Regions from separate parts of the Burkholderia sp. 22PA0099 genome, predicted to be linked through region 3. Evidence: predicted binding sites of a transcription regulator. Region 3 holds the regulator's gene; each other region holds the start of a gene.

Region 1 (5,843 bases), 1.7 Mb from region 3:
AAAAAGAGAGCACGAAACAAGGGTTTAGGCACCCTCGAACTCGTCCTCGCCGCCCTTCAGGATCTTGACGATCGTGCTGCTGGAAAAGCCGCGCGACGCCAGGAAGCGCGCCTGCTTGGCTCGCTCGGCCGGCGAGCCCGGCAGGCTGCCGAACTTCTTGCGCCAGACGGCCTGCGCACGGCTGAACTCGGTTTCGCGAAGCTGCTCGGTCACCGATTCGACCAGTTCGCCATCGACCGAATGACGCTTCAGTTCGCCCAGGATGCGGGCCGTACCGAGGCGCGACGCGCGCCGATGCACGAGGCTTTCGGTAAACCGGGCATCGGACAGCCAGTTCTCGCGCTCGAGCGCATCGAGCAAGGCCTCGGGATCGTCGCCCTCCTCCACGTACGGCGCGAGCTTGCGCGCCAGTTCGCTGCGGCTGTATTCGCGGCGCGAGAGATAGCCGAGCGCCCGGCCCTTCAGCGAGCGCGCCGGGCGCGCGGGCGCGGCGCGGCGCGTGTCGTTCTCGGGCACGGATGCTTCGCGAGCGGAGGAAGAATCGGCGGATGACGTGGCTTCGCCGCGTTCGCCGCGGCCGCTTCGCGCCTCGAACGGGCTGCTGGTGCGCCGCCGCGTGCGGCGCGTGGCCTGCTCGCTGGTGCGCGAATATTGATCGCCGTCGGCATTTTCGAAGCGGCCCTGCCGGGCTGGAGCGCGAGCAGCCGGCTCGAACGGTTCGGACGCCGGCGCTTCGCGACGCGACGCCTGCGGTTGTAATGCCCCGGTTGCCGGGGTAAACGAGCCGCCCGCCCGCGACAGGCCGGTGGAGGCGGCCCGGCCCGCACCGTTGCGCACGGTACGGCTGCGGATGCCGCGCGCCGTATCGTGTGCGTCGAACGATTCGTCGGGATCGAACAGGTCGGCAGGATCACCGGGCGCGCCGACCCCGCGCTGAAACGCAACGAGGGCATCGTCGGATGCCCTCGTTGCGGAGCGGCCATCCGGCCGCCCCTCCTGCGATTGCGCAGCACCGGAGCGCACCGGGCGGCTCGTTTGCCGTTCGTCGGCCGCGCGATCCTCGCGCGACGACGTGGCCGACGAATCGTCCGAGCGCTCCCGGCTGCGACGCATCACTCTTCTTCGTCGAGGATCTCGTCCTCGGCAGCGCCGGCGCCCGCGACCACGCCGCCTTGCGGCATGGCCACCACACCGAGCGATTCGCGGATACGATTCTCGATCTCGCGAGCGACATCGCTGTTCTCGCGCAGGAATTCACGCGCGTTGTCCTTGCCCTGGCCGATCTTCTCGCCGTTGTAGCTGTACCAGGCGCCGGCCTTGTCGACGATCTTCGCCTGCACGCCGAGATCGATGATTTCGCCCTGACGCGAAATGCCTTCGCCATACAAGATATCGAAGATCGCCTCGCGGAACGGCGGCGCGACCTTGTTCTTGACGACCTTGACGCGCGTTTCGTTGCCGATCACCTCGTCGTTCTTCTTGATCGAGCCGATCCGGCGGATGTCGAGACGCACCGACGCGTAGAACTTCAGCGCATTGCCGCCCGTGGTGGTTTCCGGGTTGCCGAACATCACGCCGATCTTCATGCGGATCTGGTTGATGAAGATCACCAGGCAGTTCGTGCGCTTGATCGTGCCCGTGAGCTTGCGCAGCGCCTGCGACATCAGGCGAGCCTGCAGGCCCGGCAGCGAATCGCCCATTTCGCCTTCGATTTCGGCCTTCGGCACCAGCGCCGCGACCGAGTCGATCACGATCATGTCGATCGAGCCCGAACGCACCAGCGCATCGGTGATTTCCAGTGCCTGCTCGCCCGTGTCCGGCTGCGAGATCAGCAGCTCCGGCACGTTGACGCCGAGCTTCGAGGCGTACTGGACGTCGAGCGCGTGTTCCGCGTCGATGAATGCCGCCGTGCCGCCGAGCTTTTGCATTTCGGCAATCACTTGCAGCGTGAGGGTGGTTTTACCCGACGATTCCGGGCCGTAGATTTCGACGACGCGGCCGCGCGGCAAGCCACCGACGCCGAGCGCGATATCGAGACCGAGCGAACCGGTGGAGACGACCTGGATGTCTTCCATGGCCTCGGCATCGCCGAGCTTCATGATCGAGCCCTTGCCGAACTGCTTCTCGATCTGGGCCAGCGCTGCCGCCAGCGCCTTGCTCTTTTCCGCGGTCAGCCCGGCGCCTTTCTTACTATCTTCCATGAATCGTCCTTTGCTATGATGAGCAGCGTCTGATTGGGGCACACCGGGCGACAAGCCGTTAGGTGCACGAATGCAGACACTGTATAAAAAAACAGTAGTTTGTGCAAGCCCGAATTGCGGGTTCCGCACGACTCATCCCGACCCTCCGGAGACACCCGCGCAGGCGCCCGCACGCCGCCTCGCGCGCCGCGGCCACGCACCATGCGAATCCTGATTGCCGAAGATGACAGCATACTCGCGGACGGTTTGACCCGATCACTCCGCCAATCGGGCTATGCCGTCGATCACGTCGCGAACGGCGTCGAGGCCGATACCGCGCTGTCGATGCAGACGTTCGACCTCCTGATTCTCGATCTCGGCCTGCCGAAAATGCCCGGTCTCGACGTGTTGCGGCGCCTGCGCGCACGCAACTCGGTCTTGCCGGTGCTGATACTGACCGCCGCGGACAGCGTCGACGAACGCGTCAAGGGCCTCGACCTCGGCGCCGACGACTACATGGCCAAGCCCTTCGCGCTGAACGAACTCGAAGCGCGCGTACGCGCCCTCACGCGGCGCGGCGCCGGCGGTGGCCCGACGGTGATCCGCCATGGCTCGTTGAGCTTCGACCAGGTGGGCCGGCTCGCCTACGCCAACGAACGCGTGCTCGATTTGTCGGCGCGCGAGCTCGGCCTGCTCGAAGTGCTGTTGCAACGGATCGGCCGGCTCGTCTCGAAGGAGCAGCTCGTCGATCACCTGTGCGAATGGGGCGAGGAAGTCAGCAACAACGCGATCGAGGTCTATGTGCACCGGCTGCGCAAGAAGATCGAGCCGAGCGGCGTGCGCATCCTGACCGTGCGCGGGCTCGGCTACTGCATGGAGAAAGCGGCGGCCGAACCGGCCGCAAGTGTGGCCACGGCCACCGCGGCCACGTCGGAAGCACCGGCGGCGCTCCCGCCGCTGCGCTGACGGGCCGCCGCGCCCCGCGATGGCCACGCCGTTCCGCCCGCCGCGCGCCCGGCCCAAGCCTCGGCCGCAAGATCCGCACGACGCCGAACGCGACGCGCGCTACGAGAACCCGTTCGCGCCGCCCGACGAGGGCGAATCCACCGATACCGGCCGGCCGCGCTCGCTGTTCGGCGAAATCCTCGACTGGATGCTGGCGCCGCTCTTGCTGCTCTGGCCGATGAGCATCGCCGTCACCTATCTGGTGGCGAAAACCATCGCCGACGGCCCGTTCGACCGTGCGCTCGAAACCGACGCCTACGTGCTCGCGCGGCAGATCACGCCCGTCAACGGCGTGGCCGAGCTGGTGCTGCCCAAGGCCACGCTCGACCTGCTGCGCACCGACAACGTCGACAGCGTCTACTTCCAGGTGCTCGGCACGCGCGGCGAACTGGTGGCCGGCGAGGCCGACCTGCCGCTGCCGCGCGACGACGACCGCCCGCCGCCCGGCCTCGTGCTGTTCCGCAACGACCTGCTGCGCGGCAACGACATCCGCGTCGCCTACACCACCGTCGCGCTGCCCGGCGCGAGCGGTGCGCAACCGGTGCTGGTGCAGGTCAGCGAGACGCTCGACAAGCGCAACGCGCTCGCCAACGACATCATCAAGGGCGTGATCCTGCCGCAGTTCGTGATCCTGCCGCTGGCAATCGTGCTGGTGTGGTTCGGGCTGTCGCGCGGCCTCGCGCCGCTGACCGCCCTGCAGGCGCACATCCGCAACCGCCGCCCCGACGATCTCTCGCCCGTCGATGCGCAACGCGCGCCGCCCGAAATCGAGCCGCTCGTCACCTCGTTCAACGATCTGCTCGCCCGACTCGAACAGAACATCGCGCTGCAAAAGCGCTTCATCGCCGACGCCGCCCATCAGATGAAGACGCCGCTGGCCGGGTTGCGCACCCAGGCCGAATTCGCACTGCGTCACGAGGTTTCGGCCGAGGTCGGGCACTCGCTCGAACAGATCGCGGCCAGCTCCGAGCAGGCCGCGCGGCTCGTCACGCAATTGCTGGCGCTGGCGCGCGCCGAGAATCGCGCGAGCGGGCTGACGTTCGAGCCGGTCGATCCGCTGGCGCTGGCGCGCGTGACCGTGCGCGACTGGGTACAGGCTGCGTTCGCGAAACGCATGGATCTCGGCTACGAAGGGCCGGACGACATGCCGGACGCCGAAAACAGCGAGCCGCCCGACGAACCACCGGCCGGCAACGCACTGCCTTCGCCGCCTGCGCTCATCGACGGCAACCCCGTGATGCTGCGCGAGATGCTCGGCAACCTGATCGACAACGCGATCCGCTACACACCGGAAGGCGGGCGGATCACGGTGCGCGTGGCCATCGCCCCCACCGCGACGCTGGCCGACGACGCCCATCACGCCCACCGCCCCGCCACCGGGGTGGTGCACATCGATGTGGAAGACACCGGCCCCGGCATTCCCGCGCACGAACGCGGGCGCGTGCTCGAACGCTTCTATCGCATCCTCGGCCGCGATGGCGAGGGCAGCGGGCTGGGCCTGGCGATCGTGCGCGAGATCGTCACGCAGCACGGCGGCGAGATCGCGATCGACGACCACGTCTATCAGGCCGCCCCCCGCCTGGCCGGCACGCTGGTGCGCGTCAGCTTCGCGCTGCGCCAGGCCGCCCCGGAATAACCCTGAGCCGCACGACGGCGCTGCGAACCATGCGCAGAAATACGCGAACATCGAGTATCGATGGGCGACATTGACGCAATTTCACTGCATTCTCGCCCGACGCTCCCAATAAACCCTGATCGGCTTTCCAGTCAGAACACCGTAAGTTTGGCCGCCAATAATCGTCGCAAGTTCGTCAGGATGGCGAACTGATACCGATATCAAGAACTGGAGACGACTCATGGCGACAGTAGGCGGGCACATCGCGCATTCGCCGATGACGAGCGACGAGAAACGCGTGATCTTCGCGTCCTCGCTCGGCACCGTGTTCGAGTGGTACGACTTTTATCTGGCCGGCTCGCTCGCGGCCTACATCAGCAAGAGCTTCTTCTCGGGCGTCAATCCCACCGCAGCGTTCATCTTCACGCTGCTCGGCTTCGCCGCCGGCTTCGCGGTGCGCCCGTTCGGTGCCATTGTGTTCGGGCGGCTCGGCGACATGGTCGGCCGCAAGTACACGTTCCTCGTCACGATCGTGATCATGGGCGTATCGACGTTCGTGGTGGGCTTCCTGCCCGGCTACGCCACGATCGGCATCGCGGCACCGGTGATCTTCATCGCGATGCGGCTGCTGCAGGGCCTCGCGCTCGGCGGCGAATACGGCGGCGCGGCCACCTACGTGGCCGAACATGCCCCCGCCAACCGGCGCGGTTTCTACACCGCCTGGATCCAGACCACCGCCACGCTCGGCCTGTTCCTGTCGCTGCTCGTGATCGTCGGCGTGCGCACCGCGGTGGGCGAGGAAACGTTCGGCGCCTGGGGCTGGCGCGTGCCGTTCGTCGCGTCGATCCTGCTGCTGGCCGTGTCGGTGTGGATTCGCATGCAGTTGAACGAATCGCCGGTGTTCCTGCGCATCAAGGCCGAGGGCAAGACCTCGAAGGCGCCGCTCACGGAAGCGTTCGGCCAGTGGAAGAACCTGAAGATCGTGATCCTCGCGCTGATCGGGCTGACCGCCGGCCAGGCCGTGGTCTGGTACACGGGGCAGT
Region 2 (5,843 bases), 1.1 Mb from region 3:
GGCGGGCGGCACCGTTGAATCGTTCGGCTTCTCGTCGTCGACGGGCGCGTTCGCCTCGACCGGTTCGCCGATCACCGTGACCGGCCAGGCCGCGCCGTGCTGGATCACCGTGACGCCGGACAACCGTTTCGCCTACATCGGCAACGGCAGCGGCGCGATCTCGCTGTTCTCGATCGACAGCACCGGCAAGATGGCGCTGGTGAACGCGTCGATCGCCACCGAAACGCCGGTCGCGGGGCAAACGTCGGCGTTCGCGAACGATTCGTGGGTCAGCCCGGACGGCAAGTTCCTCTACCAGGACTACGCCGGCGACGACAAGATCGTCGCGTATGCGATCGGCGCGAACGGCGCGCTGACCAAGCTCGGCGAGCAGCCGGCCAACACCCAGTCGAAGATCAGCCTGCAGGGCATGACGGGGATCTGACGCGGGCGGGCCTTGGGCGGCCCTGAGCCGTTACAAGCGGCCCGAGCCCACGGGCCGCTTGTAGCTCAATCCGCCGCGAACGCCACGGCGGCGTGCGCATGCAGCGCCGTCGTGTCGTAGACGTTCAGCGGCGAATCCTGTTCGCCGATCAGCAGCGTGATCTCGGTGCAGCCGAGGATCACGGCCTGCGCGCCGCGCTCGGCCAGCCGGCCGATGATGGCCGCGTAGGCGGCGCGCGAGGCGGCCTCGATCCGGCCGTGGCACAGCTCATCGTAGATCACGCGGTGCACCGTCTCGCGATCGTCGGCATCGGGCGTCAGCACCTCGATGCCGAAACGTTCGGCGAGCCGCTGCGCGTAGAACGGCAGTTCCATCGTGTAGCGCGTGCCGAGCAGGGCGACGCGGCGCACGCCGGCCGCCTGCAGCGCCGCGCCGGTCGGGTCGGCGATATGCAGGAACGGCAGCGTGACGGCCGCCTCGATCGCCTCGGCCACGCGGTGCATGGTGTTGGTGGTCAGCACGATGAGGTCCGCGCCGGCCGCCTGAAGCTGGCGCGCCGCGCCGGCCATCCGTTCGCCGAGCGCGTGCCAGTCCTGTTCGCGCTGCAAGGCCTCGATCTCGGCGAAATCGACCGTCACCAGCACGCTTTTCGCGTTGTGATGGCCGCCGTGCCGCGCCTTCGATTCGCGATTGATCAGCCGGTAATACTCCGCCGACGATTCCCAGCTCATGCCGCCGATCAGGCCGATCGTTTTCATGGATACTCCGTGCGTGTGGGTCGTGAGGTGCTGCCGAGTATAGGTCGCGGGCCGCCGCGGTGGCGGTACGGTTCGGGGCGGGAACGGCCGGTACGGATCGAGCGATCGGGCCATGACGGCGAAGGTTGATCGGGCGAGCGCGGCTGCCGTATGCTCGTGGCCTGACCACTCTGCGGCGCTTGCATGCGCAAGGACGGCTCCCATGCTGCACTACGACCCGGCTCACTGGATGGCGTTTTTCGGCATGGCCGTGCTGCTCAATATCGCGCCGGGGCCGGACATCGCGTTCATCCTCGGGCACACCGTTCGCAATGGCCGGCGGCACGGTTTCGCGGCCATGCTCGGCGTATGGAGCGGGGCGCTGTTCCATGTGGCGTGCGCGGCCGTGGGGCTGTCGGCGATCCTGTATGCGTCGGCCAGCCTGTTTCTGGCCGTCAAGTGGATCGGCGTGGGCTATCTGGCCTGGCTCGGCATCCAGTCGCTGCGCTCGAAGGGCGGCGCGCTCGAAATCCCGTCGCCCCCGCCGCGCACCGTCGCGCAGGTCTACCGGCAGGGCGTGCTGATCGACATCCTCAATCCGAAAGTGGCGATTTTCTTTCTCGCGCTGCTGCCGCAGTTCGTGGTGGCGGGCGCCGGCCCGGTACCGCTCCAGCTCGGCGTGCACGGCACGCTGATCATCGCCGTGGCGGCGCTGATCGAGCCGCCGCTGATCGTGCTCGGCGCCAGGCTCTCGCAGGGCCTGCGCGCCAACCGCCGCGTGTCGGCGTGGCTCGACCGGGCGCTCGGTGCGTTCTTCCTCGGGCTGGCCGCCAAACTGGCCGCGTTTCGGCACGGATAAACCGCTGATCCGGCCCCGCCGGCCGGTTTTGCCCACGCAGGCAAAATCGCAACGCGACAACACGGCGGCACTGTTTTTTTGTACAGTATCGCTACCTTGGATACGCCCGCCACGCCCCTCGATTCCGCTGATTCCGTTGCGCCGTCCGCCTCGCCGGGCGGCGTGGCGGCGTTCGCGCGCAAGATCATCCATCTCGATTGCGACTGCTTCTATGCGTCCGTCGAGATGCGCGACGATCCCTCGCTGCGCGGGCGGCCGCTCGCGGTCGGCGGCCGGCCCGACCGGCGCGGCGTGATCGCCACCTGCAATTACGAAGCGCGGCGCTTCGGCGTGCATTCGGCGATGTCGTCGGCGCTGGCCATGCGCAAGTGCCCGGGCTTGCTGATCATCCCGCCGTCGATGGAGAAATACCGCATCGCGTCGCGCGCCATCATGGATATCTACCGCGACTACACGCCCGAGGTCGAGCCGCTGTCGCTCGACGAGGCCTACCTCGACGTGAGCCGCGCCGAGCGCTGCCAGGGTAGCGCCACGCTGATCGCGCGCGAGATTCGCGAGCGCGTGCGCGACACGGTGGGGGTGACCGTCTCGGCCGGCGTCGCGCCGAACAAGTTCATCGCCAAGATCGCCTCCGACTGGAACAAGCCCGACGGCCTGTTCGTGGTGCGCCCGCCGCAGATCGACGCGTTCGTGGCCGCGCTGCCGGTGCGCAAGCTGTTCGGCGTGGGCCGCGTGACCGCCGCGAAGCTGGAGCGGCTCGGCATCGAGACCTGCGCGCAGTTGCGCGGCTGGTCGCAGATCGACCTGCATCGCGAATTCGGCTCGTTCGGCCGGCGGCTGTTCGAGCTGTCGCGCGGCATCGACGAGCGGCGCGTGCATGCCGATCGCGAGCGCAAGTCGGTCAGCGTCGAAAACACCTACGTGAGCGATCTGACCACGCCCGCGCAATGCGCCGAGGAGTTGCGCAAGCTCGTGGTCCAGCTCGACGCGCGGATTGCGCGCACCAATTCGCTGCGCACGATCCGCAAGCTGTTCGTGAAGATCCGTTTCGCCGATTTCCAGCGCACCACGGTCGAATGCGTGGCCGAGGCGACCGATGCCGATACTGCCGTGGCGCTGCTCGAAAAAGGGCTGGTGCGGCGGCAGCAGGCGGTGCGGCTGCTCGGCGTGGGCGTGCGTGTCGATGAGGATACGGCCGAGCGGCACGGCCAGATCGCGTTGTTCGGTGATGACGATGACGATGAAGGCGACGGCCAGGACGGCAACGGTGAGGATGAAGCGGGCGAGGGCATCGTCGCGCCTTGAGCCGAGCGCCCGGCTGCGGCCAATGAAAAACGGCGCTCACTGCGAAGTGAGCGCCGTCGTGCACCGGCAGCGCGTCAGTCGTGCGCCGCTGGTTCGGGGCCGTGCCGGCCTCAGTGCGCCGTCGCCGTCATGCCGTTGTGACGCAGCAGCGCGTCGATTTCCGGCTCGCGGCCGCGGAACGCCTTGAACGATTCCATCGCCGGGCGGCTGCCGCCCACTTCGAGGATCTCGCGGCGGTAGCGCGTGCCGGTGGCCGCGTCGAGCACGGTGCCGCCGGCTTTCGCCGCTTCCTCGAAGGCCGCGTACGCATCGGCCGACAGCACCTCGGCCCACTTGTAGCTGTAGTAGCCGGCCGCGTAACCGCCCGCGAAGATATGGCTGAACGTGTTCGGCCAGCGCGAGAACGGCGATTGCGGGATCACGTGGAAGCGCTCGTTGATGTCGCGCGCGAATTCCACCGCGCCCACCGTGCCGGCCGGATCGAAATCGATGTGCAGCAGCATGTCGTACATCGAGAACACGATCTGGCGCAGCGTGCCGAGGCCGCTCTGGAAGTTCTTCGCGGCCAGCATCTTGTCGAACAGCTCGCGCGGCAGCGACGCGCCCGATTCGACGTGCGAGGACATCGAGGTCAGCACGTCCCATTCCCAGCAGAAGTTCTCCATGAACTGCGACGGCAGTTCCACCGCATCCCATTCCACGCCGTTGATGCCCGACACGCCGAGTTCCTCGACGCGCGTCAGCATGTGATGCAGGCCGTGGCCGAACTCGTGGAACAGCGTGATCACTTCATCGTGCGTGAAGCAGGCGGGCTTGCCGCCGACCGGCGCCGAGAAGTTGCAGGTCAGGTAGGCCACCGGCGTCTGCACGCCCGTGGCGCGTTTGGCGCGGGTGCGAGCGTCGTCCATCCAGGCGCCGCCGCGCTTGCCTTCGCGTGCGTACAGGTCGAGGTAGAACTGGGCGACCAGCGTGCCGTCCGGGTTCTCGACGCGGAAGAAGCGCACGTCCGGATGCCAGACCGGCGCGTCGTCGCGGCGGATCTTCACGCCGAACAGCGTTTCGGTGACGGTGAACAGGCCTTGAAGCACGGCCGGCTCCGGGAAGTACTGCTTGACCTCGTTTTCCGAGAACGCGTAGCGTTGCTCGCGCAGCTTCTCGGCCGCGAACGCGATATCCCACGGCGCCAGTTCGCTCATGCCGAGCGTGCCCGAGGCGAACGCGCGCAGTTCTTCCCAGTCGCGCTCCGCGTGCGGACGCGCACGCACGGCCAGATCTTCGAGGAACGCGGTGACCTGGGCCGGCGATTCGGCCATCTTCGGCGCGAGCGAGACTTCCGCGAAGTTCGCGTAGCCGAGCATCTGCGCTTCCTCGCGGCGCAACGCGAGTGTTTCCGCGACGATCCTGGTGTTGTCCCATTCGGTCTTGCCGCCGCCGTATTGCGGGCCGAGTTCCGAGGCGCGCGTCACGTAGGCGCGGTACATCGTCTCGCGCATCGCGCGGTTTTCCGAGTATTGCAGCACCGGGAAATACGACGGGAAGTGCAGCGTGAATTTCCAGCCGTCCTTGCTTTCGCGCTGCGCCGCTTCGCGGGCGGCTTCGATCGCGTCGCCGGGCAGGCCGGCCAGTTCGGCTTCGGATTGCGCGTAGTACGCATAGCCGTTGGTCGCGTCGAGCACGTGGTCGGAGAACGCCTTCGACAGCGCGGCCTGCTGCTCCTGCAACTCGGCGAAGCGCGGCTTGCGATCTTCGGGCAGCTCCGCGCCGGACAGGCGGAAATCGCGCAGCGAGTTGTCGAGGATCTTGCGGCGCTCGGCCGACAGCGTGGCGTATTCGGCGCCGGCCGCGATCGCCTTGTACTTCTCGTAGAGCGCGAGGTTCTGGCCGACGCTCGACCAGAACTCGGTCACGCGCGGCAGGTTTTCGCCGTAGGTGGCGCGCAATTCGGGGGTGTCGGCGACGGCGTTCAGATGGCCGACGATGCCCCAGGCGCGGCCGAGCGGCTCGGTCACGCGCTCGACGGCTTCGACCACGTCGGCCCAGGTAGCCGGCGTGGCCGGATCGGCCGCGTGTTCGACGGTGCGCCCGGCTTGCTCGAGCAGCGCGTCGAGGGCGGGCGTGACATGGTCGGGACGAATCTCGCCGAAGCGGGGCAGGCCGGAGAAATCGAGAAGCGGATTGGCGTTGGCGCTGACGGACATGGGGCTCCCTGCGGGGTCGGATGGCGAATGAACGGCGCGGCTGCGTGGCCGCGGCATGTCGACATTATTGGGGCGGTGTTGCCGGTTTCCAATCGGAAGTTTCTAACGCGGCGATTGGAAACGGCAGGCAGCGTGCCGCCGAAGCGGCCGGCATGCTGCGTTTTGACGGGCCGCGCGCGGGAAAGATCCGAGCGCGGCCGCAAGGGCGGTGAGGCGTGAAGCGGGTACAGACAATACGTTATGACAGCGCGCGGCGCTCAGGCCGCCGCGTCGGCCGCGCGTTCGGCGGCTTCGAGCGTGTTGATCAGCAGCATCGTGAT
Region 3 (5,843 bases):
CGGCGCGCCCTCGGCAATCTTGCGGCCCGATTCGACCACGCAGAGCCGGTGACACAGCCGTTCGGCCTCTTCCATGAAATGCGTCGTCAGCAGGATCGTCTTGCCGCGCGCGAGCAGCGAGCGCAGCCGCTCCCACATCAGATGGCGTGCCTGCGGGTCGAGCCCGGTGGTCGGCTCGTCGAGCACCAGCACGTCGGGATCGTTGACGAGCGCGCGCGCCAGCGTGAGCCGCCGCTTCATGCCGCCCGACAACTCGCCGACCTTCGCGTCGGCCTTGCTTTCGAGCTTGGCGAATTCGAGCAGCGACGGCACCAGTTCGCGCGCCGCGCGCGCCGACAGCCCGAAGTAGCGGCTGAACACGAGCAGGTTCTCGCGCACGCTGAAATCGGGATCGAGGTTGTCGAATTGCGGCACGACGCCGACGCGCAGCCGCGCCTGCCGTGCACGGGCCGGCACCGGCTCGTCGCACAGCCGGATCGTGCCGGAATCGGGGTAGGTCATGCCGAGCAGCATCCTCAGCGTGGTGGTCTTGCCCGCGCCGTTCGGCCCGAGCAGGCCGAAGCATTCGCCGCGCCGCACGTGAAACGACAGGCCGTCGACGACGCGTTTGTCGCCGAAGCTTTTTTTGACATCGTGAAATTCGATCGGAGCAGCGGACATGGGCGCGGAGGCGGGAGGTCGACGAAGGGACGGCACGAAGCGGCCATTCTAGTGCATCGCGTCCCGCTTTCGGCTCGCCGTGCGCGACCGGATCGTGCAAGCCTGCACCGCAATCCGGCATCGGCGAACTATTTGCGTGTCCGCGTTTTCCATCCCTTGCATCCTGAATTGCGGCGCACCATGATCAAATCGTCGACCGATTCTGCATGGAGGCGATCATGTCGAGCTACCAGACCATCCTGCTGTGTTACGACGGTACGCTGGAAGGCCGCAAGGCCTTGCGATGCGGTGCGGATCTCGCGCTGCAATTGAAGGCGAAGACGCATCTGCTGTCGGTCGTCGACATGCGTTCGAGCATCGCCCAGAGCGCGGGCCTGCTGACCGACGTGGCCTGCGGGCGCTTCGAGGAAACCGCGCGCGAGATTCTTCAGGAAGGCGTGGACTGGCTGACCGAGCGCGGCGTGCAGGCCGAGGGCCATTTCGCGTTCGGTTATCCGATCGACGAAATCGCCAACCTGGCGAAGTCGCTCAACGTCGATCTCGTGGTGGTGGGCCATCGCTGCCGCAGCGGTTTGTCTCGCTGGTGGATGGGCGCGGGCAATACACAACTGCTCGACCGCGTGTCGTGCAGCATCCTCGTGGCCTGCTCGTCGGCCGACGAGCAACGCGAGGAGCGGGCAAAGGAACGCGAGGCAGCGGCCAGCGCGGCGGCATGAGGCGTTGAAGGGGCCGACGAGGCCATGATTGAGGCGGCGCGGCTGGCCGCCTCGACTCTGCCGCGCGGGCCGCGGCAGTCAACCATCAGCGATGCAGATCGATCGCACTCAGTTTCCATCCGAACAGGCCGCTGCGACGGAAGATCGCCGCGTAGCGAGCGTCGCCGGCATTACGCTGATACACCACCACGAATTCATTAACGCTCTGATAAGCGGCGTTCGCCTGCGGCGCTGTGCTCGGGCCTGGCACGCCGCTGGCCGGTGGTGCAGCGGAGGCGGGCGGTGCAGGCGTGGGTGCAGGGGCAGGAGCAGGCTGATCGAGCGTAGGCGGGTGTTCGCCCGGATCGCCACGCGGCGGCAGCCCGCTCAACAGCGCGGCGACGCCTTCCGGCGTGGCATACGCATCGACGAGCGGCCCGATCAGCGCGGAGCCGATCATCGCGCCGAGCATGGCGAGCGGATTGTTATGGCGTTGGAGATCGATGCGACGCATCAACTCATCGGCCAGTTGCTGCTTGAGGCTGATGCGCAACGCCGGGTAATCGACGAAGCGGCTGATCGCCTGCGCATCGCGCGCATCGACAGCCTGCTTGAGATCGCGCAGGGCGAGATACGGCGAGGCGAACGCATAAATCACCGTGGCCAAGACGAGCAGGGCGACGACGACCCATGCCAGCGGCTTGAGCCAGCCGCGGCGAGGCGAAGAACCGGGGGATAAGGAAACGGGCACGGGGCCTCCGCGTGGATACGGTCAGTATCCAGAGACGGCTCAGACGGCCGAACGTTCCTGGGCGATGCAATCGTCGATCATGCGGCACACCGCATCGATCGAGCCGACCATGATGAGCCGCGACGACCCGTGATAGACGCGTACCGGCGCGCGCCGAGCCGGCTCGGCGTGATGGAGCCCGGCATTCAGCGAAACGCGGGCAAAGGCCGGCAGCGCCGATGGCAGCAAGGAAGCCGGCTCGGCCGCCCCGGAGGAGGCCGGTGCGCCGACATCAGCCGCGAGCGGTGCACAGGGCGTGCGACCGCGCAGATGGCGCAGACGACCGAATTGACGGAAAGGCAGCAGACGAGCGAGGCGTTCCATGGCGTTTCTCCAGATCGGGGCAGCGTGGCGGGACGGCGGGAATCAGAGTTCGCCGGACCGGATCAGACCGACGGCAATACCTTCGAGCGCGAACTCCGCGCTGCCGGCCTTCACGAAGATGTTTTCGTAATCGGGGTTCTCGGCAATCAGTTCGAGGCCCGTGGAATGGCGCTTCAGGCGCTTGACCGTGACGTCGTCGCCGAGCCGCGCGACGATGATCTGGCCGTCCTTCGCCTCGGTGCGCTTCTGCACGGCGAGCAGGTCGCCGTCGAGGATGCCGGCGTCGCGCATCGACAGGCCGCGCACCTTCAGCAGGTAATCGGGTTTGCTCGTGAACAGCGCCGGATCGCAGGCGTAATGCTGCGAGATGTGTTCTTGCGCCAGGATCGGGCTGCCTGCCGCCACCCGGCCGACCAGCGGCAGCGAAAGCTGCATCAGCCCCGCGTGGGGCAGCGTGAACTGATAGGGGGAATCCTCGAGGCCGAGCAGGCGGATGCCGCGCGACGCGCCGGCGGCCAGCTCGATCACGCCCTTGCGGGCCAGCGCCCGAAGGTGCTCCTCGGCCGCATTCGGCGAACTGAAACCCAGCTCGGCCGCGATTTCCGCCCGGGTGGGCGGGAAGCCGGTGCGCTCGATCGCGCGGCGGACCAGATCGAATACTTGCTGCTGACGTGCGGTGAGTTTGGTCATGATCAACTGTATGGATAGACAGTGATCTGTATTTTTATACAGTAGTTCGGGAATTTCAAGCGTTACTTGAAGTTCGTCGCTATGACGCCGGTTCCGACGCCATCAAAGGGCGTTCCAGCGCCGGTTTCCATGCCTCAACCGTCCGTCGGGCGGTCTTTACCACTTTTTCTTCTAAAAGAATGAATAACGATTATTTTTAATGATGAAAGCTGTTCGCTAGACTGACCCGACATTGCAAAAAACGATCCACGAACCTTTGGAGATCACCGGGATGGTCAAGCGCAACACGGGGCTGGCAGGCGGCGTTCGCCGTCTTATCGCAACACTGGCGGTCGGCGCGGCGGCGCTGGGCGGGGCCACGCATGCACTGGCGGACACGACGTTGCTGAACGTCTCCTACGATCCGACCCGCGAACTGTATCAGGACATCAACCAGGCCTTCGGCAAGGAATGGAAGGCCAAGACGGGCGAAACCGTCACGTTCAAGCAGTCGCACGGCGGTTCGGGCGCGCAGGCGCGCTCGGTGCTCGACGGCCTGCAGGCCGACGTGGTGACGCTGGCGCTGGCCTGGGACATCGACGCGCTGGCCAACAAGGGGATCGTCGCCAAGGATTGGCAGAAGCGCTTGCCCGACAACGCCTCGCCGTACACCTCGACCATCGTGTTCCTGGTTCGCAAGGGCAACCCGAAGGGCATCAAGGATTGGGACGATCTGGTGAAGCCGGGCGTGTCGATCATCACGCCGAACCCGAAGACCTCGGGCGGCGCGCGCTGGAACTACCTGGCGGCCTGGGCCTACGCCCTGCACAAGCCGGGCGGCAACGAGCAGACGGCCAAGGATTTCGTCTCGAAGCTCTACAAGAATGCCGGCGTGCTCGATTCGGGCGCGCGTGGCGCCACCACCAGCTTCGTGCAACGTGATATCGGCGACGTGCTGATCGCCTGGGAAAACGAGGCGTTCCTGTCGCTGAAGGAATTCGGTCCGGACAAGTTCCAGATCGTGGTGCCGTCGGTCAGCATCCTGGCCGAGCCGCCGGTGGCGGTGGTGGACAAGGTGGTCGACAAGAAGGGCGACCGCAAGCTGGCCGAGGCCTACCTGAACTTCCTGTACAGCAAGGAAGGCCAGGAAATCGCGGCGCGCAACTTCTATCGCCCGCGTTCGAAGGACGTGCCGGCCGAGCTGACCAAGCAGTTTCCGAAGCTGAAGCTGTACACGGTCGACGACACCTTCGGCGGCTGGACCAACGCGCAGAAGACGCACTTCGCCGACGGCGGCGTGTTCGACTCGATCTACAAACCGCAGTAACGCTTCCGGCGCGCAGCCGGAAGCCGGCGGCGCGCTCCCGAGGGGCGCGCCGCCACGCAGCAGAACCCGAGGCGGCGCGGCAATACACGGCACGCGTGGCCCGATATAACGCAGCACCCAGCGCGGCCGCCCGGAAATCTCCCGGCGGCCGCGTCTCCCAAGTCAACCTAGGAAGCGCTTTCGCATGACGACGTACACCTTCCGCAAGCCGAGCGCATTGCCCGGCTTCGGCTTGACGCTCGGGATCACGGTGGCCTATTTGAGCCTCGTGGTGCTGATACCGCTTGCCTCCACCTTCCTCAAAACGGCCACGCTGACCTGGGACCAGTTCGTCGCGGCGACCACCTCCGCGCGCGTGGTGGCGTCCTACCGGCTCACGTTCCTCGCGGCGCTCGGTGGCGCGCTCATCAATGCCGTGTTCGGTTTCCTGGTGGCCTGGGTGCTGGTGCGCTACACGTTCCCGTTTAAGCGGCTGGTGGACGCGATCGTCGACCTGCCGTTCGCGTTGCCCACCTCGGTGGCCGGCATTTCGCTGGCCGCCGTCTACGCGCAGAACGGCTGGCTCGGGCAATACCTGGTGCCGCTCGGCATCAAGGTGGCGTTTACGCCGCTCGGCGTGCTGGTGGCGCTGACCTTCATCGGCCTGCCGTTCGTGGTGCGCACGGTGCAGCCGGTGCTGGAGGATTTCGAGCGCGAGCAGGAAGAAGCCGCGGCCTGCCTCGGCGCGACGCGTTGGCTGACGTTCCGCCGCGTGGTGCTGCCGGCCGTGCTGCCGGCGCTGCTGACCGGTTTCGCGCTCGCGTTCGCGCGTGCGCTCGGCGAATACGGCTCGGTGATCTTCATCGCCGGCAACGTGCCGATGAAATCCGAAATCACCTCGTTGCTGATCATCACCAAGCTCGAACAGTACGACTACGCCGGCGCGACCGCGCTGGCCGTGGTGATGCTGGTGGTGTCGTTCGCGATGCTGTTCCTGATCAACACGCTGCAATGGGTCCTGCAACGCCGCACCAGCCGCGGCGCAAGCGGCCCGGCGCCGGCCGCGACCACGGCCACGGCCGTCACGGCGGGAGGTGCGCAATGAGCCGCCAGACCAATCCGGGTTCCGCGCTGGCCGCAGGCAACGTCGCGCCGCGCGCCACGGCGGCGCGCCGTCACAATCCGGTCAGCGAGTCGCGCGTCACGCGCTGGGTGCTGACCGGCGTCGCGCTGCTGTTCCTGGCCGGCTTCCTGGTGGTGCCGCTCGCCGCGGTGTTCGCGCAGGCGCTGGCCAAGGGCATCGGCTTCTACTTCGAATCGCTGGCCGATCCGGACGCCTGGTCGGCGATCGTGCTGACGGTCACGGTGGCCGCGATCGCGGTGCCGCTGAACCTCGTGT

Evidence for each region. Region 3 encodes LexA, which represses DNA repair genes until DNA is damaged. Its sites were predicted from a motif close to ACTGTATNNNNATACAGT; they were not measured.
Region 1: a site for LexA is predicted at 2,280-2,297, ahead of recA (recombinase RecA). Genes of this name have one in related genera too.
Region 2: a site for LexA is predicted at 2,090-2,107, ahead of dinB (DNA polymerase IV). Genes of this name have one in related genera too.

Annotation. Positions count from the first base shown of each region.
Region 1 covers NZ_CP163165.1:880,302-886,144, reverse strand. The annotation lists gene recX (recombination regulator RecX) at 25-1,113, opposite strand; gene recA (recombinase RecA) at 1,113-2,201, opposite strand; gene AB4851_RS19235 (response regulator) at 2,403-3,146, shown strand; gene AB4851_RS19230 (sensor histidine kinase) at 3,166-4,821, shown strand; gene AB4851_RS19225 (MFS transporter) at 5,042-5,843, shown strand, end outside.
Region 2 covers NZ_CP163165.1:1,460,051-1,465,893, forward strand. The annotation lists gene AB4851_RS22035 (lactonase family protein) at 1-424, shown strand, start outside; gene AB4851_RS22040 (aspartate/glutamate racemase family protein) at 490-1,182, opposite strand; gene AB4851_RS22045 (LysE family translocator) at 1,385-2,020, shown strand; gene dinB (DNA polymerase IV) at 2,183-3,325, shown strand; gene AB4851_RS22055 (M3 family metallopeptidase) at 3,436-5,523, opposite strand; gene folD (bifunctional methylenetetrahydrofolate dehydrogenase/methenyltetrahydrofolate cyclohydrolase FolD) at 5,781-5,843, opposite strand, start outside.
Region 3 covers NZ_CP163165.1:2,581,494-2,587,336, reverse strand. The annotation lists gene nodI (nodulation factor ABC transporter ATP-binding protein NodI) at 1-660, opposite strand, end outside; gene AB4851_RS26880 (universal stress protein) at 879-1,376, shown strand; gene AB4851_RS26875 (DUF2939 domain-containing protein) at 1,462-2,106, opposite strand; gene AB4851_RS26870 (hypothetical protein) at 2,146-2,469, opposite strand; gene lexA (transcriptional repressor LexA) at 2,512-3,159, opposite strand; gene AB4851_RS26860 (sulfate ABC transporter substrate-binding protein) at 3,431-4,465, shown strand; gene cysT (sulfate ABC transporter permease subunit CysT) at 4,650-5,549, shown strand; gene cysW (sulfate ABC transporter permease subunit CysW) at 5,546-5,843, shown strand, end outside.